3 regions of the Yersinia sp. KBS0713 genome follow, and region 3 is predicted to be linked to each of the others. Evidence: predicted binding sites of a transcription regulator. Region 3 holds the regulator's gene; each other region holds the start of a gene.

Region 1 (7,362 bases), 350 kb from region 3:
CAGTCGGTAATCAAACCGCAGGGAGTCATTGAACTGCTTAAAACGCTGATCTGCTGCCTGACTAAACCGTCCGCCCCACAATGCCATAATCTTGCTTCCCTAAGTTCTGAAAAAATCGTTTTGATATAGAAATTTATAATAGCCTGTTACGCGAGAATACGTGTACCAATTGGCACGCCGTTAAACAGCGCTGGCAGTTGATCAGCATGACGCCAGCTGGCGATATCCACCGGGCGGCCCAGTGAACGCGCGGCATCCAGCGCAGCATTCACTTTGACAATCATGCCATCAGTAATAATGCCTTGAGCAATTAATTGCTCGGCTTTCTGTGCCGTCATTTCAGCAATTCGCTGGCCTTTGCCATCCAGAATGCCGCTCACATCAGACAGCAAAATCAGATCCGCCCCCAGTGTCGCCGCCAGGGCGGTTGCAGCCTGATCGGCATTCACATTCATCAGTTTGCCGTCTACGGTAATACCAATTGAGCTGATGATTGGCATGTAATCCGCTGCCAACAAGGTTTGCACCAAGGCCGGTGAGCCAGGCTGCGCTTTACCCACATGCCCCAGTTCGGCATCCAGCGGTGTAACCGAAACCGTATTGCCATCACCCAGACAGAGACCAACAGCATTTATCTGGTGTTTTACCGCCCAGGAGAGCAACGTTTTGTTGGCGGTGCCTGCCAATGCGCCAGTGATAATATCAATCTGGTCAGCCGGAGTAACACGCAGGCCGTTTTTCTTCACCACCGGCAGTGCCAGTTTTTTCATCAGCTCATCTACCAGACAGCCACCACCGTGCATAATCACAAGCGGGCGCTCATGCTTCTCACGATAGGTCACTAATGCAGTAAACAGGCGTTCCAGCGCTTCTTCGCTGTCTAGCAACACGCCACCTAATTTAATGACCAACGGGTTCATCATGTTTCGCCTCAATATAATTGGATAAAGTATCTGTTTCTGCCCACTCTGGCTCGGTTACCGCCCCCTGGTGACTCACAATAGGGACTGGGTTTCCACAAAGCCAAAACGGATATTCATGCATTGTACCGCCTGCGCCGCCGCGCCTTTCAGCAGGTTATCTTCTGTCGCGACAATGATTAAATGCTCGCCCTGCACCGAGAAACCAATATCACAGAAAGGCAGGCCGACCACAGCTTTTAGTGCCGGTACGCCTTGCTGATATAACCGCACCAGCGGTTTATCTTGATACGCATTGTGGTACGCCTCGGCGATATCTTCTGCCGTGACACCGACTTTCAGGCGGCAAGTGATGGTCGCCAAAATGCCGCGCGCGAAGTTCCCCAAGTGCGGGGTGAAAATCACCGGTGTACCGAGGTGAGCGACAATCTCAGGCTGATGACGATGGTTAAACAAGCCGTATGGCTGCAAGCTCACTTCGCAAAAACTGTTGCCAATGCTGGCTTTACGCCCTGCACCGCTGACGCCACTTACCGCGTTAATCACCGGCCATTGAGCTTCATTCAACAAACCGCCATCAACCAGCGGCTTTAGTGCCAATTGTGAAGCGGTTGGATAGCAGCCTGGGACGGCAATCAATTGCGCCTGTTTGATCTCTTCGGCCTGCCATTCAGCCAGCCCATATACCGCTTTGTCCAACCAATCAGCGTGCTGATGTTCAAAACCGTAATATTGAGTGTAAAACGCGGCGTCCTGAACCCGGTATGCACCAGAGAGATCAAACACCACGCAGCCCGCGGCTAAAAATTGCGGTGCCAAATCATGGCTGACTTCATGGGCGGTGGCGAGGAACACCACATCAACACCTTTTGCCGCCTGAGCCACATCCACCAAGGGTTGCAGCGGAAGATCAATGATGCCTTTCAGTTGCGGATGCAGCTCAGAAAGTAATTTTCCTGCATCTGCACTTTGCGCTGAAACCGCTAAAGCGGTTATGTTCATATGTGGGTGACGATTGAGGTAAGCCGTAAGCTCCGCTCCGGCATAGCCGCTGGCACCAACAATTAGCGTATTTAGCATGGGTTCAGTTCACCTTGCCCTTCTGACTTGAAGTGGCCGCAGGACTCGCTCGCCCGCAACCTGCCACATCAAGTACTTTGGGTATAAAATTTAATCGGGTATAAAGACATAAGTAGTCAAAACCGGCATTTGGGTGATCAGCAAGGTTTTACTGTTCCCCAGGTGATTGAGCATTGACATTTTCGTAAATTTAAGGGTCTTTTTAGGTTCCCTTACGCTTAAGCTTAATGTATTTTTATTCATAATTATTGCATGAATATTGATACTATCCTAACCAAAGGCTGTCAACAGTGAAGATGAAATTACCTCCATTTATTGAGCTGTATCGGGCATTAATCGCCACGCCATCGATCAGCGCGACCGATAGCGCCCTCGATCAAAGCAATGAGGCGTTAATCAACTTGCTGGCCGGATGGTTTGCTGATTTGGGTTTTCGTATCGAAATCCAACCAGTGCCCGATACACGCCACAAATTTAACCTGCTTGCCTCTATTGGTGAAAAAAGTAGCGGCGAAGGTAATGGCGGATTACTGCTCGCCGGTCATACCGATACCGTACCTTACGATGAGGGGCGTTGGACCCGTGATCCCTTCACGCTGACGGAGCACGACAACAAGTTATATGGTTTGGGCACTGCCGATATGAAAGGCTTTTTTGCCTTTATTCTGGATGCGGTACGTGATATCGATGCCAGCCAGCTGAGTAAACCGCTCTATATTCTGGCGACCGCCGATGAAGAGACCACCATGGCAGGCGCGCGCTACTTTGCCGCCTCCATCCAGTTGCGCCCTGACTTTGCCATTATTGGCGAACCAACCTCACTGCAACCGGTGCGGGCGCACAAAGGGCATATTTCCAGCGCCATCCGCATTACCGGCCAGTCCGGTCACTCCAGTGATCCAGCGCGTGGCGTCAATGCCATTGATTTGATGCATGAATCCATTACCGAGCTAATGAAGCTGCGCACCACCCTGCAAGAGCGTTATCACAATCCGGCGTTCACCATCCCTTATCCGACGATGAATTTCGGTCATATCAATGGTGGTGATGCAGCAAACCGTATCTGTGCTTGCTGTGAATTACATATGGATATCCGCCCGTTGCCGGGTCTGACATTAAGTGATCTGGATGAGTTGATGACCGAAGCGCTAGCGCCGGTAAGCCAACGCTGGCCGGGCCGCCTAAGCATTGATGAGCTGCATCTGCCGATTCCTGGCTATGAATGCCCAACAGATCACCATATGGTGGGGGTTATCGAAAAATTGTTGGGTGAGCGCACGGCGGTGGTGAACTACTGCACTGAAGCGCCATTTATCCAGCAAATTTGCCCAACATTAGTGCTGGGGCCAGGTTCCATCAATCAGGCCCACCAGCCGGATGAGTTTATTGATATGGCCTTTATCGAGCCAACTCGCGAGCTGATTGGCCAATTAGTTGACCATTTCTGCCAACAGAGATAACCACTATGGGGTAGGCGGATCAATATCGGTGATAAGCCAAACTGATAACCTAGCCTTGGTAATTAAATTTCAGAAATATCCCTAAAATTGATGTTTTTTTGCTGAAAATAGTGTCAATTGGGGTATGGAATTGAACGTGGCGAGTGGATTTGTCCATCTCTGCCTTTTGGATGAAACTAATTTACAAAAAGAAACCATAAAAGTTTATACCCAAAGTCATTGGCGTTGCAGGTAGGCAGCAAGTGAACGAATCCCGATGAGCTGACACTGGTCAGTGATTCGGGTGAGTAAACGTCGCTAACAACCCTGCGGCGTCAAGGGCGAAGGGGATATGGGTCAGGGGTCATATGAACGAACAATATTCCGCAATGCGAAGTAACGTCAGTATGCTCGGCAAACTACTCGGGGAGACCATCAAGGAAGCGCTCGGCGAGCACATTCTTGATCGGGTAGAAACCATCCGTAAATTATCTAAATCTTCGCGTGCTGGTAATGAGGCGAGCCGTCAGGAACTGCTGACGACGCTGCAAAATCTGTCCAACGACGAGTTACTGCCGGTAGCCCGTGCTTTTAGCCAATTCCTCAATTTGACCAATACGGCGGAGCAATATCACAGTATTTCGCCACACGGTGAAGCGGCAAGTAACCCGGAAGCCCTGGCCCAGCTATTCACCCGCTTGAAAGACAAGAAGCTGAGCGAAAAAGATATGCGCAGCGCGGTTGATGAGTTGTCTATTGAGCTGGTGTTGACCGCTCACCCAACCGAAATAACTCGCCGTACTTTGATCCATAAACTGGTGGAAGTGAATACCTGCCTGAGCCAGTTGGATCACAATGATTTAGCCGATTACGAACGCAACAAGATCATGCGTCGTTTGCGGCAGTTGGTTGCACAATCATGGCATACCGACGAAATTCGCAAAATTCGCCCCTCCCCAGTGGATGAAGCCAAATGGGGTTTTGCGGTGGTTGAAAACAGCCTATGGGAAGGTGTACCCGCTTTCTTGCGTGAATTTAACGAGCAGTTGCAGAACTCACTCGATTACCGTTTGCCGGTCGAAGCCGTGCCGATTCGCTTCACGTCATGGATGGGCGGCGACCGCGACGGTAACCCGAATGTGACCGCTGAAATCACCCGCCATGTGCTGCTGCTGAGCCGCTGGAAGGCCACCGATCTGTTCCTGCGTGATATCCAGGTGCTGGTGTCAGAGCTGTCAATGTCGGAGTGCACCCCAGAACTGCGTGAGCTGGCTGGTGGCGACGAGGTGCCGGAACCTTATCGCGAGCTGATGAAGCGCGTCCGTACTCAGTTGACCAATACCCAAACCTATCTGGAAAAACGCCTGAAAGGCGAGCGTGTCTTGCCGCCGACTGATTTGCTGGTCAGTAATGATCAACTGTGGGATCCACTCTACGCCTGCTATCAATCGCTGAAAGCCTGCGGCATGGAGATTATCGCTAACGGTCAATTGCTGGATACCCTGCGCCGTGTCCGCTGCTTTGGCGTGCCATTGGTGCGCATCGATGTGCGCCAGGAAAGCACCCGCCACACCGATGCCATTGCGGAGTTAACCCGCTATCTGGGCCTCGGCGATTATGAGAGCTGGTCTGAAGCTGACAAGCAAGCTTTCCTGATCCGCGAATTGAACTCTAAGCGCCCACTAGTCCCGCTGAAATGGGAACCGAGCGCCGACACCCAGGAAGTGCTGGAGACCTGTCGGGTGATTGCCGAAGCACCAGAAGGCTCAATCGCTGCCTATGTTATCTCCATGGCGAAAGTGCCATCAGATGTGTTGGCGGTACATTTGCTGCTGAAAGAAGCGGGTTGCCCGTTCACCCTGCCGGTGGCTCCGCTGTTCGAAACCCTTGATGACCTGAACAACGCTGACGACGTGATGACTCAGCTGTTGAACATCGACTGGTATCGCGGCCTGATCCAAGGCAAGCAGATGGTGATGATTGGCTATTCTGACTCGGCGAAAGATGCCGGTGTGATGGCGGCATCTTGGGCGCAATATCGTGCTCAGGATTCATTGATCAAAACCTGCGAGAAAGCGGGGATCTCACTGACGCTATTCCATGGCCGTGGCGGCTCTATCGGCCGCGGTGGTGCGCCCGCTCACGCCGCGCTACTCTCTCAGCCTCCGGGCAGCCTGAAAGGCGGCTTACGGGTGACTGAGCAAGGCGAGATGATCCGCTTTAAGTTTGGTCTGCCGGAAGTCACCATCAGCAGTCTGGCACTGTACGCCGGTGCAATTTTGGAAGCCAATCTGCTGCCACCGCCGGAACCGAAGAGTGAGTGGATTGAGGTGATGGATATTTTGTCGAACGCATCCTGCGATATGTATCGCGGCTATGTGCGCGAAAATCCAGAGTTCGTCCCTTACTTCCGCTCAGCCACGCCAGAGCTGGAATTAGGCAAGCTGCCATTGGGTTCACGCCCGGCCAAACGTCGCCCGAATGGCGGTGTTGAGAGCTTACGTGCAATACCATGGATCTTCGCCTGGACACAAAACCGTCTGATGCTGCCCGCCTGGCTGGGTGCCGGTGCCGGTTTACAGAAAGCGATTGATGCCGGTAAGCGCGATGCGCTCGCGACCATGTGCCGTGACTGGCCGTTCTTCTCAACCCGCATAGGTATGCTGGAGATGGTGTTCGCCAAAGCCGATTTGTGGTTGGCAGAGTATTACGATCAGCGCCTGGTGGATAAATCCTTGTGGCCGCTGGGTCAGCAACTACGCGATCAGTTGGAAGCGGACATTAAAGTGGTGTTGGCAATTGCCAACGATGATCACTTGATGGCTGATTTGCCGTGGATTGCGGAGTCTATCGCGTTACGTAACGTCTACACCGACCCGCTGAACGTTCTGCAAGCGGAGCTGTTGCATCGGTCGCGCCAGCAAGAGCACCCTGATGCCCGTGTTGAGCAGGCATTGATGGTGACCATCGCCGGTGTCGCGGCGGGGATGCGCAATACCGGCTAGTGTTAGCGGCCAGACTTTCATCTGTGAGTTCGATGGTTAGGTCAGTGGGCAGGTAATTGGTGCCCACCGACCGCCAATATCTGCCTCATCAATGCTTACCAATACTGCTCGCTGGTCATATGCCCCGGTTTACGGCGCAAGTGTTTACGCATATCACGTTGTTCTTTCAGCAATTGCTGGGTATCTCGCACCATTTGCGGGTTACCACACAGCATCACATGACTATCCTTCGCATCAATGTTTAAGCCAACCGCCGCTTCCAGTGAGCCATTTTCAATCAATGCTGGCACCCTGCCCGTCAACGAACCGGGAGATCGCTCGCGACTCACCACTGTCTGGATACGCAGCTTGCCGTTATAGCGCTGCTCCAGCTGTTGCATCAGTGGCAAGTAGCTGAGATCACGGGCAAAACGTGCCGCATGGACTAGCACCACATGCTTGAAACGCTCTAGATCGCGCCCCTCCTGCAAGATAGAGAGATAGGGGCCAATGGCGGTGCCGGTTGCCAACATCCATAAGGTATCGCAATCCGGTATCTCTTCTAGCACGAAGAAGCCCGCGGCCTGCTTGGTCACCATCACTTCGCCGCCCACCGCCAGTTGGTCCAGTCGTGGGCTGAGCTTTCCTTCCGGCACAGTGACCAGATAGAACTCCAGATTGTCGTCACTCGGTGCATTGACGTAAGAGTAGGCCCGCTGTACCCGCTCGCCATTAATATCTAATGCCAGCTTGGCAAATTGACCGGCGGTAAAGGGATCGACGGGCGCATTGACCCGAATACTGAACAGCGCGTCTGTCCAGTGCTCGACGTGAGTAATTTTGCCACTAACCCATTCAGCCATCGTTATGATTCCCATTAGAAGTAATGCCAAAAGCGCAGGGGATATTTTAGGGGATCTGGCTAAAAAGTATTATCGA
Region 2 (7,362 bases), 1.6 Mb from region 3:
CGCAGAAGCTAAAGATCTGCTGTGGTTGTTGCAAGCGGTGCTGGCTCCAGAGCAGGAGCGGGCACTGCGTAGTGCAATGGCGACAGGAGTGCTCGGGCTGGATGCAAAAATGCTGGATGCATTGAATCACGATGAGCGAGCTTGGGATGCTTTGGTAGCGGAGTTCGATGGCTATCGCCAACATTGGCAGCGCCGCGGTGTACTGCCTATGTTGCGGGAGATTATGGCTCACCGCCATTTAGCTGAAAACCTGCTCGCGACACCAGGTGGCGAGCGTCGGCTGACAGATGTGCTGCATTTAGGTGAGCTATTGCAAGAAGCTGCATCACAGCTTGATAGTGAGCACGCACTTATCCGCTGGCTGGCACAACAAATAGCGCAACCCAATCATCAGTCAGATAATCAACAGCTGCGCTTGGAAAGTGACCGCCATTTAGTGCAGGTCATCACGATCCATAAATCGAAAGGGTTGGAGTATCCACTGGTTTGGTTACCCTTCGTTGGCAATTTCCGCCAACAGCAGGAGGTGTTGTACCACGATCGCCTCAGCTTTGAAGCATTACTTGATCTGAATGCGGATGCAGAGAGTCAGGCTCTGGCAGAGGAGGAGCGGCTGGCGGAGGATTTACGGTTACTCTATGTTGCGCTGACCCGTGCGGTTTACCATTGCAGTGTGGGCATTGCCCCGCTGATTAAAGGCGGGCGGAAAAAGCAGGGCGAAAGCGACATGCACCGCAGCGCGTTAGGTTATCTGGTGCAACAGGGGCTGGCGGGTGATGCACAATATTTGGCCGATAAATTAGCAGAATTAACCGCCGTAACAGACGGCGATATTTCTGTTTCACTGGCAGAGCGTCCGGACGATACACCGTGGCAGCCGCAGCCGGAGATTTTGCCGGCGCTTGCTGCGCGCCAGTTTAACCGACAAGTACAGGATTATTGGCGTGTCACCAGTTATTCTGGCTTACAGCAGCATGGCTCCGGTAAAGGTGGCGCATCACAGCCCCTTAATGTGCCACTGCAAGAGTTGCTTCCACGGCTAGATACCGATGCTGTTGGTGAGCAGGCACTAATCACCGAAGCGAATTTAACCCCCCATACTTTCCCACGCGGCGCAGCACCGGGGACTTTCCTACATGACTTACTCGAGCAGATGGATTTTAGTCAGCCTATTGAGCAAAGCTGGTTGGCAGAGCAGTTGCAGTTACAGGGTTTTGGCGAGCAATGGTCGCCAATGCTGTATCAGTGGCTAAATGACACTGTACAGGTTCCTCTCAATACAAGCGGTGTGACCTTGGCTGGATTAACGCCACAGAGCAAGCAGGCAGAATTACAATTTTATCTGCCAATCGACACTTTGCTCCGAGCCAGTGAATTGGATGCTTTAATCAAAAGCTTTGATTCACTATCTCGACAGTGCCCAGCGCTGGATTTCCTGCAAGTTAGAGGGATGCTTAAGGGGTTTATTGACCTGGTTTTCTGCTGGCAGGGCAAGTATTACTTATTGGATTACAAATCAAACTGGTTAGGTGAGGAGAGTAGCGCCTATACCCAAGAGGCGATGGCGCAAGCTATGGCTGAGCATCGTTATGATCTGCAGTATCAGCTCTATACACTGGCATTGCACCGCTATTTGCGCCACCGATTGGCTCATTATGATTATCAGCGCGACTTTGGTGGTGTCATTTATCTCTTCCTGCGTGGTGTCGATAAGCAACATCCGGGTAACGGTATTTTTAGTTGCCGTCCTGAACTGGGGTTGATTGAAGGAATGGATTGTTTGTTCAGTGGTCGTGAAATTAATCGTGATGCTATCCAGGCAGATGGGAGGGTATCACTATGATGGCGTTACTGAATCAGGCGGTTGGTAACCACTTACTGCGTCCGCTGGATCTTCAGTTTTCACTCATGATCGCGGGCGACAATGATCCAATGCTGCAATTGGCCGCCGCTATTCTCAGTGCAGAAGCGGGGGCTGGGCATGTGTGTCTACCATTAAGCTATTTGCAGCCCGATCAGCTATTTGGTGGGCGACAGTCGGCGTTATCACAAGCACTGTGGCAGGCTGCGGGTGCGCCAGATGAGTCGTGTTGGATACAGGCATTTAATCACTCTCCAGCTGTGAGTGACGGCTCACAGCCAACGCCGCTGGTTTTGCAAAATGACCGTTTGTATCTGCAACGAATGTGGCAGTACGAAGGGGATGTAGTCCGATTTATTGCCAGCGACAGTACGGCGGCATGGGCTAATGAACCTCGAGAGGTAAACGAAGCGCTATTAAGAACCACACTAGACCGCTTGTTCGGCCTAGCGGAGTCTGAGGTTGACTGGCAGAAAGTGGCCGCCGCCGTTGCTGCTACCCGTCGTATTTCCGTGATCTCCGGTGGGCCAGGAACAGGGAAAACGACCACAGTAGCAAAGTTACTGACCGCGCTGATACAGCTGAGTCAAGGGCAACGTTTACGTATCCAACTGGCCGCACCAACCGGTAAAGCGGCTGCTCGATTAACCGAGTCACTGGGCAATGCCATTCGACAACTTCCGCTGACGGATGATGAGCGCAAACTATTGCCAGATCAAGCATCCACGTTACACCGCTTGTTAGGGGCGCAACCTAACAGCCAGCGCTTGCGTTACCACCGTGGCAATCCGTTAAATCTTGATGTGCTGGTGGTCGATGAAGCATCAATGGTGGATTTACCGATGATGGCGCGGTTAATTGCAGCTCTGCCCGCGAAAGCTCAAGTTATTTTTCTTGGCGATCGTGACCAGTTGGCCTCGGTTGAGGCCGGTGCGGTATTGGGTGATATTTGTCGTTTTGCTGAATGGGGTTATAGCGAATCACGGGCTGAACAATTAGTGCGGTTAACCGGGTGTGCATTAACTGATAGTAGATTGATCGATAGTAGATTGATCGATAGTACATTGACCAATAGTACATTGACCGGAATCATCCCCATTGGTGATGTGCCAAAAGATACACTCAATGTCCGTGATAGCTTGTGTTTACTGCGCAAAAGCTACCGTTTTGATGAAAAATCAGGTATTGGGCAGCTCGCTTTAGCCGTTAATGCCGGGAAGTATCACAATGCATTATCAGTTTTAAGTGGCACCTATTCTGACATCGAATGCTTCTCTCTGGCCGATTCAGATGACTACCAGGTATTGCTGGAGGATTGTGCCGCTAGCTATCAGCACTACCTTCAGTTGGCGACATCCGGTGCTCATGCGGTTGATGTATTGGCGGCATTTGGCCGCTACCAGTTGCTGTGTGCATTACGCACCGGGCCATTTGGGGTCAGCGGCTTAAATGAGCGGATTGAGCAGTTGTTGCATCGCAAGCGGTTAATTGAGAGAGCATCTGGGCCTGCGGGGCGTTGGTATGTTGGCCGACCAGTAATGATTGGGCTCAATGACAGTGCTCTGGGCCTGTTTAATGGGGATATTGGTATTGCGCTATATGACTCAGAGGGCGAGCTTCGGGTGCATTTCCAGTTGCCCGATGGCAATATCAAGTCGGTACAGCCTAGCCGTCTTCCCACTCATGAGACCGCTTATGCCATGACAGTTCATAAATCTCAAGGATCGGAGTTTGAACACACGGCATTAGTATTGCCCAACACCTTTATGCCAGTGCTCACCCGTGAATTGGTTTATACCGCGATCACCCGTGCTCGTCAGCGATTAACACTCTATTGCAGTGATACCGTGCTGAGTCATGCGATACGGACACCCACGCAGCGTCGTAGCGGGTTAGTTGATCGTCTGAATGAGTTGAATAAATAAAACCAATGGGGGCAGCCCCTCAGACTGTGGACAAACCCCGATGACTCGATTTGGAACGGCGAGGACGGGTGGAAGAGTCAAGCGTCCGCGCCAGGGATGGCGCGGCACGAGCCTCCAGAGAGGGATTTACGGCGTCTTGATGATCTACCCGTTCTCTCTGCACAGACGACTTTGTCAATAACCTCTGGGGACAGCAGCTCCCTTGATGTCATCGACTAATCGTTACAAGTCGGCCAGCAGAATCTTTGAGCGCCGTTGATAGTTATATAACTCCTGCTTCTGAATCGGTAAAACTTCGACCTCCGCTGGAGTAAAGCCGCGCTCTTGGAACCAGTGAATGCTACGGGTGGTTAACACAAACAGCTTTTTAAGGCCCATTTGGCGCGCCTGATTCGCGACTCGTTTGAGAAGCATCTCCCCACGGGAGGAGCTGCGATAGTCCGGGTGCACGGCCACACAGGCCATTTCACCGATTTGCTCCTCGGGAAATGGATAAAGTGCAGCGCAGGCAATCGTCAGGTTATCTCGCTCAATAATGGTGAACTTATCGATCTCCATCTCAAGCTGTTCCCGTGAGCGGCGCACTAAAATCCCTTGTTGTTCCAGTGGGCGAATCAGCTCCAGTATGCCGCCAATATCATTAATGGTTGCACGGCGCACTTGTTCCGCACTCTCCATAACAATTTGAGTACCGATACCATCACGGGAGAAAAGCTCTTGCACTAGCGCGCCATCTTCCTGATAACTCAGCAAATGGCTACGGCGCACACCGCTGCGGCAGGCTTTTACTGCCCCACGTAGAAAACGTACTGTACCTGAGTTGTAATCACCCTCGTGCTCAAGATCCTCGATCCGTTTTTGAGCATCATTGGGGAACAGTTCGGAAATAATATTGCCTTCGCTGTCCGTCACCCCTTGGGATGAGCAGAAACCGATCATTTTTTCAGCTTTGAGTTTGATGGCTAATTGTGTCGCCACCTCTTCTGATGTGAGATTAAAACTCTCGCCAGTCACCGAGACAGCAACCGGCCCCAGCAATACGATAGCGCCATTATCCAATTGACGATGGATAGCCTCTTCATCGATCCGCCGAATGCGTCCGCTATGGCAATAATCAACACCGTCATCAACGCCTAATGGTTGAGCAATAATAAAGTTGCCGCTAACCACATTAATATGCGCACCTTGCAGCGGAGTATTATTTAAGCTCATTGATAATCTGGCGGTGATATCCAGCTGCAATAAGCCCGCTGCCTGCTTAACCATTTCCAGTGTTCGGGCATCAGTGACTCGGGTATGCTTGTGATAAATAGGTTCGTAGTGATGCTGCGCCAGATTACTATCGATTTGTGGGCGTGCGCCGTATACCACGACCAGCCGAATGCCAAGACTATGCAGTAAACCGATATCGTTGACGATGCTAGAGAAATTCTCATGTTCAATCGCCTCACCACCCAACATGACGACAAATGTCTTGCCACGGTGTGCGTTGATATAGGGAACTGAGTGACGAAATCCCTGGACCAGTTCAGTACTACGTTCCTTCACGGCAGACCCTCATTGAATTTTTATTCGCTATTTTTGTATTTTTATTCTTTTTTGATCAAGATGGCAAGCAACAAATTACGATCAATTGCATATGTATGGTGCATAGCTATTAATAAATTGAATAACATAAAAATGTTTTTCTAATGACAGCATTGAATTGATTGGTTAAAGTTTTTCCTCATAAAACTTTTTTGTTTGTTTTTTATTCATATTTTGGTAGTTATTTTGGAGTTACATGGCAGATTCAAATCATAATTCTGGGCGTCGCCGTCTATTACAAGGTGCTGCCGCAGCCTGGATGCTGAGTGTCAGCCGGGTTGGATTTGCTGCTTCTTCGCACATTATCGCCGTCAGGATCTGGCCCTCTTCAACTTATACTCGGGTGACGCTGGAATCCAATACCCCGCTGAAATATCGTCAATTCGCGCTGAAAAATCCTGACCGCATTGTGGTTGATATTGAGGGTGTGCATCTCAATAGTGTACTAAAAGAGATTAGTGGTCAGGTGCAGTCCGGCGATCCTTACCTCAAGCAAGCCCGGGTTGGGCAGTTTGATAAAAATACTGTCCGCTTGGTTTTGGAGTTGAAACAGAGTATCAGCCCACAACTATTTACACTGAAACCCTTTGCTAAGTTTCGTAACCGCTTGGTAGTGGATTTATATCCTGAACAGGGCAGTACCTCGATTGAAGACGATCCCTTACTGGCATTATTGGAAGATTATAATAAGGGCAACGTGGAGCGTAATTTACCCGCAGAGACAGCCAAAGTGGGTAAAGCGGGGCGGGATAGGCCGATTGTTATCATGCTAGATCCTGGGCACGGTGGTGAAGATCCCGGTGCTATTGGACGAAATAAGACTCGCGAGAAAGATATTGTGTTGCAAATTGCCCGTCGGCTGCGGGCGTTGATTCAGAAAGAAGCAAATATGCGGGTGTTTATGACCCGCAATGAAGATGTCTTTATCCCGCTGAAAGTGCGAGTAGCAAAAGCCCGTAAACAGCGCGCGGATTTATTTATTTCTATTCATGCCGATGCATTCACCAGTCAGGCCGCCAGAGGTTCCTCTGTTTTTGCGCTATCGACCAAGGGCGCAACCAGTACCGCCGCACGTTTTTTGGCCCAAACACAGAATGAAGCAGACCAAATTGGTGGGGTCAGTAAAAGTGGGGATCGCTACCTGGACCATACCATGATTGATTTGCTGCAAACGGCGACCATCAATGACAGCCTGAAGTTTGGTAAAGAGGTGCTTAACCGCATGGGCAAAATTAATAAGCTGCATAAGAACAGTGTCGATCAGGCGGGCTTCGCTGTTTTGAAAGCGCCTGATATTCCATCCATTTTGGTTGAAACAGCATTTATCAGCAATCTGGAAGAAGAGCGGAAATTGCGCACCAGCCATTTTCAGCAGCAAGTGGCTGAATCTATTTTCGCTGGCATCAAAGCCTATTTCGCTAATGGTGGGGCGCTGGCACGGGTGTAATCAGTCGGGGAGTTACTATTGATAGCCGCAGGGGTGAGATAGCCCTTGCTGGGGGAGTTCTCGATACTCATTGGAGGCCAGAAACAAAAAAACACCCTTTAGGGTGCTTGATGTTGATATGAAGATGATTAAGAATTGGTTGCGGGGGCCGGATTTGAACCGACGACCTTCGGGTTATGAGCCCGACGAGCTACCAGGCTGCTCCACCCCGCGTCCGTCTTAATACAATTTTCTATCTTACTATTTAACTCTTGTTGCACAATGTGTAATTGGTTGCGGGGGCCGGATTTGAACCGACGACCTTCGGGTTATGAGCCCGACGAGCTACCAGGCTGCTCCACCCCGCGTCCGTCATTACACTTTTACTTCTGTTGCTGTTTTCACAGCTGAACCGCTATTCTACCTAATTAGTCTTAATTTTCAAGACCATCGGACGACATTTGATACTGCTGGTAGCCAGTATCGGTTGGTTGCGGGGGCCGGATTTGAACCGACGACCTTCGGGTTATGAGCCCGACGAGCTACCAGGCTGCTCCACCCCG
Region 3 (7,362 bases):
TCCAGCGCCTGTTGCTCAAAAGCACTCAGTTTCCCGATGTCTTTACGTTCTGCAACGCCGTTTTTACCCAATAGGATTGGTTGCGCAAAGAAGCGAGCATACTTGCCATCACCTTCAACGTAAGAGCATTCAACCACATTGCTTTCGCCTTGCAGAGCACGAACCAGAGAAAGGCCAAATCGTGCCGCAGCCTGCCCCATAGAGAGTGTCGCTGACCCACCACCAGCTTTTGCTTCAACAACTTCAGTCCCCGCGTTCTGAATACGCTTAGTCAGAGAGGCAACTTCCTGCTCTGTAAAGCTAACGCCTGGAATTTGTGACAACAATGGCAGAATAGTAACCCCAGAGTGACCACCAATAACGGGCACTTCGATATCCTGAGGCTGCTTACCTTTTAATTCAGCAACGAAGGTGTTAGAGCGAATGGTATCCAGTGTCGTAATACCAAATAATTTGTTTTTGTCGTAAACACCGGCTTTTTTCAGTACTTCTGCGGCGATCGCAACCGTCGTGTTAACTGGGTTGGTAATGATGCCAATTAAAGCGTTAGGGCAAGTACGCGCAATTTGCTCAACCAGATTACGAACGATACCGGCATTAACATTGAACAGATCTGAACGATCCATGCCTGGTTTACGAGCAACACCAGCAGAAATCAGAACAATATCGGCCCCTTGCAGTGCTGGGGTAGCATCTTCGCCGCTGAAGCCTTTGATCTTAACAGCGGTCGGGATATGGCTCAGATCAACCGCAACACCAGGGGTTACTGGCGCGATATCATATAAAGAGAGATCTGAACCTGAAGGAAGCTGGGTCTTGAGAAGAAGAGCGAGGGCCTGGCCGATACCACCAGCGGCACCGAGAACTGCAACTTTCATCCTATACTCCTTATTATATTTAATTTAAATTTGCCGTGAATTCATCTAGTTACGCACCTTAATTTATTGTAATTTTAAACACAATCTATTAACAGTCAGATTGAGATATCACGCATCAAAAAGGCGCATAGAGCTTATGTATTTTAGATTAAATCGCTTATTCGTTAATGATATAGCGCACATTATTCTAAAATTTACTGGAGTATTCATGACAGGTTAATCCGCGGTTACATTACACCCTTCTGCAACATCAAAACAACATCATTTTAATAACATTTTGATTACTTAAACTAAATCTCAATAAGTGCTGATTTAGCATAATCGTAACAGTATGATGATGTTAAAATTTCGCCATTCCTTGATATCAATGCTTTTATCACCAAAACTCCAGAGTCATGTTGAATAAAAATTCATTTATATGCATAATAATCCTATTCACTGTTGACTACTCAGGGCATAACAAATGCGTAATCCCGCAAAACAAGAAGATCTTATCAAGGCGTTCAAAGCGTTATTGAAAGAAGAGAAATTCAGTTCTCAAGGTGAGATCGTTTTGGCCTTGCAGGAAGAAGGTTTTGAAAATATTAACCAATCCAAAGTTTCGCGCATGTTGACCAAGTTCGGCGCAGTCAGGACGCGTAATGCAAAAATGGAGATGGTTTACTGCTTACCCGCCGAGTTAGGCGTACCAACAACTAGCAGCCCGCTAAAAAATCTGGTGCTAGATGTTGATTATAATGATTCAGTGGTTGTGATTAATACCAGCCCAGGTGCAGCCCAGTTGATCGCCCGCCTGCTGGACTCATTAGGCAAGGCTGAAGGTATTCTGGGGAGTATTGCCGGTGATGATACTATCTTCACCACACCAGCCAGGGGTTTTACTGTTAAACAGCTGCATGAAGCCATCCTCGGGCTATTCGAGCAAGAGCTTTAATACCACTCTTTACTGTCTGATGTGTATAAATGCGGCCATAGGTGCCGCATTGTTGCTATTTAACGCCTACGGCCCCTAACTACCCATCCTAACTCCCCACAGCTAAATAGGGTATTTCACTGCTTAATCATTTTAAAACCACAAAATAGCACTGTTTTCTCTCTCTCTATGGTCAAACTCACCACATCCATTCGCACTTTTAGTCAAAAGCACTTATCCGTTTGAAAATATTAGCTTTTAACTAAACCCTGCTGTTTTTTAGCCATTTTTTATTCCTTTTCGTTCTTAAAAAGTAGTAACCACCGATAAAGTGACGTTAAATATTATTAGTGCGCTATTAATATTCTCAGTTACTAGATGTATACTCATTTTCGTGACGTAAATCACACTTCCTTCGAAGTGATAAAAGAATAAATAGAGGCAATAACATGAATATTAAAACTACTATCGCAACCATGAGCGTTCTATCTGCACTGTCATTTGGTGTATTTGCAGCTGATTCTATCAATGATTCTCAAGCCGCTAACATGCAACCAATTGGCACCATTACCGTCAGTGGCCTTAATGGCGCACCTTCTGATATCCGTCAGGCACTGTCTGATAAAGCAGATGCAATGGGCGCGAAAGCTTATAAAATCATCGAAGTGCGTGAAGAAAATAACTGGCACGCTACGGCTAAAGCTTACAAATAAAAGTATGTGCTAAGAATGAAAGTATATGCCCCGTTCGAGGGGCATACTTTCGAGTTTGATGGTTTATTCAATCGGTTGAAAATAGAGAGAAAATTAATTTTAAACCGACTGAATAGAGTATTAATTGAACCGGTTAGCCCACTGAGCACCGCAGCAGAATAATCCCTTGTCGTCTATCCGACGAACCCTTTACCCCCGCTATACGGGGGCTTTTTTATCCTGCCTAATCCTGAGACTCAGCTTCTAACTCTGCTTTTTTACTCAGTGAACTCAATAACTTGTCATGAATACCACCAAAGCCGCCGTTACTCATCACCAAGATGTGATCACCGGGTTGGGCTGTTTTCACAATCATATCAACTAATGTATCGATATCAGCACTCCAATGCGCCGGCTGAATACAGGCTTCCGCCACTTCCACCACTTGCCAAGGAATATGCTGCGGTTGGAACAGGAACACTTCATCCGCACGACCCAATGAAGGTGCCAACTCATTCTTGCATAACCCCAATTTCATGGTGTTAGAGCGCGGCTCTAAAACAGCCAAAATCCGTGCGGTGCCACCGACTTTACTGCGCAGTGCCGCCAAAGTAGCGAGTATGGCGGTTGGATGATGAGCAAAATCATCATAAACCATGACACCATGGGCTTCGCCGCGTAACTCCAAGCGGCGGCGGGCATTAATAAAATCACCCAGAACCCGACAAGCATCTGCTGGCAAGACCCCCACATGACGGGCGGCGGCGATGGCCATCAGGCCGTTATGCATATTGTGTTCACCCACCAGTGACCAACTGACCTCGCCCACTAACTCATTGTCGAGAAACACTTCATAAACACTGGCATCGGTCGAAACTTTACGTGCAAACCAACTGCCCGTTTCACCCACCAACTCTTGCTCACTCCAGCACCCCATCGCCATCACTTGCTTCAGATGATTATCATTATCTGGCACGATGATTTTGCCTTTACCGGGAACTAAACGCACCAGATGGTGGAATTGCTTCTGAATCGCCTTAAGATCGTCAAATATATCAGCATGATCAAACTCAAGATTATTCATCACCAGCGTTCTTGGGCTGTAGTGAACAAATTTAGAGCGCTTATCAAAGAAGGCGCAATCATATTCATCGGCTTCAATAACAAAGAATGGGCTGTTGCCTAAACGGGCTGAGACATCGAAATTGCCCGGTACGCCGCCAATCACAAAACCTGGCTCATAGCCACAGGCTTCCAGTATCCAGGTAACCATTCCCGCCGTGGTGGTTTTGCCATGAGTGCCGGCTATCGCCAATACCCAGCGCTCTGGCAACACATGGTCATGCAGCCATTGCGGCCCGGAAACATAAGGAATTCCTTGCTCTAACACGGCCTCAACACAAGGGTTACCACGGGTCATGGCATTACCGATGATCACCAAATCCGGTGCGGGATTCAGTTGAGCCGGAGAGTATCCCTGAATCAAGTCAATTCCTTGATTCTCCAGCAGTGTGCTCATCGGTGGATACACGTTAGCATCCGCTCCCGTCACTTCGTGACCTAATGAACGAGCAAGCATTGCCAGACCGCCCATAAAAGTGCCGCAGATACCTAATATGTGAATGCGCATAAATTTTCCGTATTAATAAGCTTCGAGTTTGCAGCTATTCTACCGCTCAGAATCAAAGAGAAGAAATGGAATTGCCTATGAATCATTCTTATCTTTGGGCTACACTGCTGCCATCAGGTGAGTTGTTCGTTAATAAATCGATATTTAACCGTAGATCCAGGGATTGAGTCATGAAAACGTTAGGCGAATTCATCGTTGAGAAACAGCTAGACTTCTCTCACGCCACCGGCGAATTAACTGCATTACTTTCAGCAATCAAACTCGGCGCAAAGATTATTCATCGTGATATCAACAAAGCAGGTTTAGTTGATATTTTAGGTGCCAGCGGTGTTTCCAATATTCAGGGCGAAGACCAGATGAAACTGGATCTGTTTGCCAATGAAAAATTGAAAGCGGCGCTAAAAGCACGCGGTGAAGTTGCCGGTATCGCCTCTGAAGAAGAAGATGACATTGTTATCTTTGACGGCGGGCGGGCAGAAAATGCCAAATATGTGGTTCTGATGGATCCGCTGGATGGATCATCAAATATTGACGTGAATGTATCCGTCGGTACTATTTTCTCTATCTATCGTCGCATCACCCCATTTGGCACACCCATTACTGAAGCTGACTTCTTGCAACCTGGCACCAAGCAGGTGGCGGCAGGTTATGTGGTCTACGGCTCTTCAACCATGTTGGTGTATACCACCGGTTATGGCGTTCATACTTTCACTTATGATCCGTCGCTAGGGGTTTTCTGTTTATCCGGCGAAAAAGTGCGTTATCCCGCAACCGGTTGCATGTACTCCATCAACGAAGGGAACTACATTAAATTCCCACTAGGTGTGAAGAAATACATCAAGTATTGCCAGGAGCAGGATGAGGCCACCCAGCGCCCATACACTTCACGCTATATTGGCTCACTGGTTGCCGATTTCCATCGTAACTTGTTGAAAGGCGGCATCTATATTTATCCAAGTACCGCCAGCCATCCACAAGGGAAACTGCGTTTGTTGTACGAATGCAACCCAATGGCGTTCCTGGCGGAACAAGCCGGTGGTAAAGCAACCGATGGGGTTAACCGCATTCTGGATATCGTGCCGGAGAAACTGCATCAGCGCGCGCCGTTCTTCGTGGGAACCAAATCCATGGTTGAAGATGCGGAAGGCTTTATTGCCAAATTCCCGGATGAAGAAGCCAAGTAATTAGCCGTTGGCGATAGAGAGCAGCGGCCCCTAAGCCGCTGTTTTTTTTATGCTTCAAGCGCCAGCTTATCCCCATGCAATTTAAATACCGCCATGCTGGCTGATAATGCATCTGCTTGCTCTTCTAATGAGCGCGTTGCGGCCGCAGCTTGTTCAACCAATGTCGCATTCTGCTGAGCAACCTGATCCATTTGCGCAATAGCCACATTTACTTGCTCAATCCCACTACTCTGCTCATAACTTGCAGCTGATATTTCACGCATCAATGCCGTCACCCGACTGACTTCACTGGCGATCTCATGCATGGTTTTACCCGCAGACTCCGCCATGTCCGCGCCTTCCCGCACTCTATTTTGTGACTCAACAATCAGATCTTTGATCTCTTTAGCTGATTGCGCACTGCGCTGGGCCAAATTACGGACTTCGCCGGCGACCACAGCAAAACCACGCCCCTGCTCACCTGCTCTGGCGGCTTCGACCGCAGCATTCAGCGCCAGAATATTGGTCTGAAATGCAATGCCGTCAATCACAGCAATGATGTCGGAAATACGTCTTGAACTGGAGGTAATCGCCTGCATCTTATCGACCACATGGCTGACGGCCTCACTGCCTTTATTGGCAATGTCCGATACACTCATCGCCAAACGATTCGCCTGATCAGAGTTTTCAGCATTCATTTTTACCGTCGAGGTCAACTGCTCCATGCTGGCCGCCGTTTGCTCCAGTGAAGATGCCGACTCTTCAGTGCGTTCCGCCAAATGTGTGTTACCCGCCGCCAACTCCCGCGAACCAATACCTATCTGTCCACCAACATCGCGAACATTGCTCACTGACTCCACCAGCGATTGCTGCATGACCTGTAGCGCTTTGGCTAGCCGCGCCAGTTCTGTATTGCCCTCACTGTTGATATTGTGGGTCAAATCACCAGAAGCTATAAATTCCAACTGATGAATTGATTGCTCCAGGGGCTGCAAAATAATGTATTTAAGTGCAAACCATGCCAGCACTGCGGAGATCAAAGTGATCACACCCGCGGCGACAATGATCGCCAACTTGATTTTGGCGGCACTGTTAGCTTGATCAATTTGCAGTTGGCCGGCATCCAGTGCATAGCGGCGAAAAGTCGCAACATCACTATTAAAAGCATTGCTGATATCAGTGATACTCTTTTCCAGCACCTCGTAATACTCGTCTGCATAACCCGCCTTGATGGCGGCCAGCATAGGTAATACGCCTTTATCAACATAATTTTTATAGCTTTTTTGAATGTTAGTCGCCAGCTCCTGTCCGTCTCCCCGCTCAGATACCGCGCTAACAAAACGTGCCATCTCTTTTTGCGATAATGCCAGTGAGCCTTCTGCCTGCTTTGCAGTTTGTAACGACTCATCAATCAAACCAATTTCTAGTTGATGGATCGCCAGTGCTGCTTCAGTTCTGGCGCTCAATGTGGCAGTGAAGCTATTCGACAAAGAGCCTAATTCCTCCCCCTGAATTTGATTGATGATTTGCAATGAGCGTGAGCTTTCCTGAATTGAATTAATTCCGATCACGCTGACAACTAATAGAATCAACGACATAAGGCATAACTGGGCAATCAGCCCACTCTTAATGGTAATCTTTTTTAACATCGGTTTTTTTCCGGTTGTGTGCAAATGGTTAAGATTACAAAGCGTTAGCAGTACAGCGGACTCTCTTATTGTTTGATTAAGTTATCGGCTATACGTGGAGCGGCTTGAACTATCACCGGAAAAACAGCTTAAAATAGATGCATTTAGCTAATGACGGGATTTTATCTCAGTGAAATGGCCCTGATTCAGGCAATCTCACCGTGGTATAGCAGTGAAAAGGGCGGGAATTCACATAAGACTTGGCTATAATAGCCAGCACTCCATTTCTGGTTTGATAAAAGGAAACCGACATGAGCTTGAACGACGTACCCGCAGGTAAAGACCTGCCAGAAGATATTTATGTGGTGATCGAAATCCCTGCTAACGCTGACCCGATCAAATATGAGATCGATAAAGAGAGTGGCTCTCTGTTCGTAGACCGTTTCATGTCTACCGCC

What was found. The regulator ArgR, encoded in region 3, controls arginine synthesis, uptake and breakdown. The targets are predictions, from matches to a motif close to ANTGAATAAAAATACANT.
Region 1: a site for ArgR is predicted at 2,227-2,244, ahead of argC (N-acetyl-gamma-glutamyl-phosphate reductase). Genes of this name have one in related genera too.
Region 2: a site for ArgR is predicted at 5,346-5,363, ahead of argA (amino-acid N-acetyltransferase). Genes of this name have one in related genera too.

The regions. Positions count from the first base shown of each region.
Region 1 is NZ_CP042173.1:4,333,358-4,340,719, forward strand. Features, by position in the region: gene argH (argininosuccinate lyase) at 1-87, opposite strand, end outside; gene argB (acetylglutamate kinase) at 147-920, opposite strand; gene argC (N-acetyl-gamma-glutamyl-phosphate reductase) at 996-2,000, opposite strand; gene argE (acetylornithine deacetylase) at 2,297-3,460, shown strand; gene ppc (phosphoenolpyruvate carboxylase) at 3,808-6,444, shown strand; gene fpr (ferredoxin--NADP(+) reductase) at 6,540-7,286, opposite strand.
Region 2 is NZ_CP042173.1:1,024,769-1,032,130, forward strand. Features, by position in the region: gene recB (exodeoxyribonuclease V subunit beta) at 1-1,843, shown strand, start outside; gene recD (exodeoxyribonuclease V subunit alpha) at 1,840-3,786, shown strand; gene argA (amino-acid N-acetyltransferase) at 4,009-5,334, opposite strand; gene amiC (N-acetylmuramoyl-L-alanine amidase AmiC) at 5,570-6,820, shown strand; tRNA gene FFE93_RS04750 (tRNA-Met) at 6,957-7,033, opposite strand; tRNA gene FFE93_RS04755 (tRNA-Met) at 7,091-7,167, opposite strand; tRNA gene FFE93_RS04760 (tRNA-Met) at 7,288-7,362, opposite strand, start outside.
Region 3 is NZ_CP042173.1:3,987,789-3,995,150, forward strand. Features, by position in the region: gene mdh (malate dehydrogenase) at 1-878, opposite strand, end outside; gene argR (transcriptional regulator ArgR) at 1,342-1,812, shown strand; gene yhcN (peroxide/acid stress response protein YhcN) at 2,241-2,504, shown strand; gene mpl (UDP-N-acetylmuramate:L-alanyl-gamma-D-glutamyl-meso-diaminopimelate ligase) at 2,728-4,113, opposite strand; gene fbp (class 1 fructose-bisphosphatase) at 4,284-5,297, shown strand; gene FFE93_RS18950 (methyl-accepting chemotaxis protein) at 5,345-6,925, opposite strand; gene ppa (inorganic diphosphatase) at 7,216-7,362, shown strand, end outside.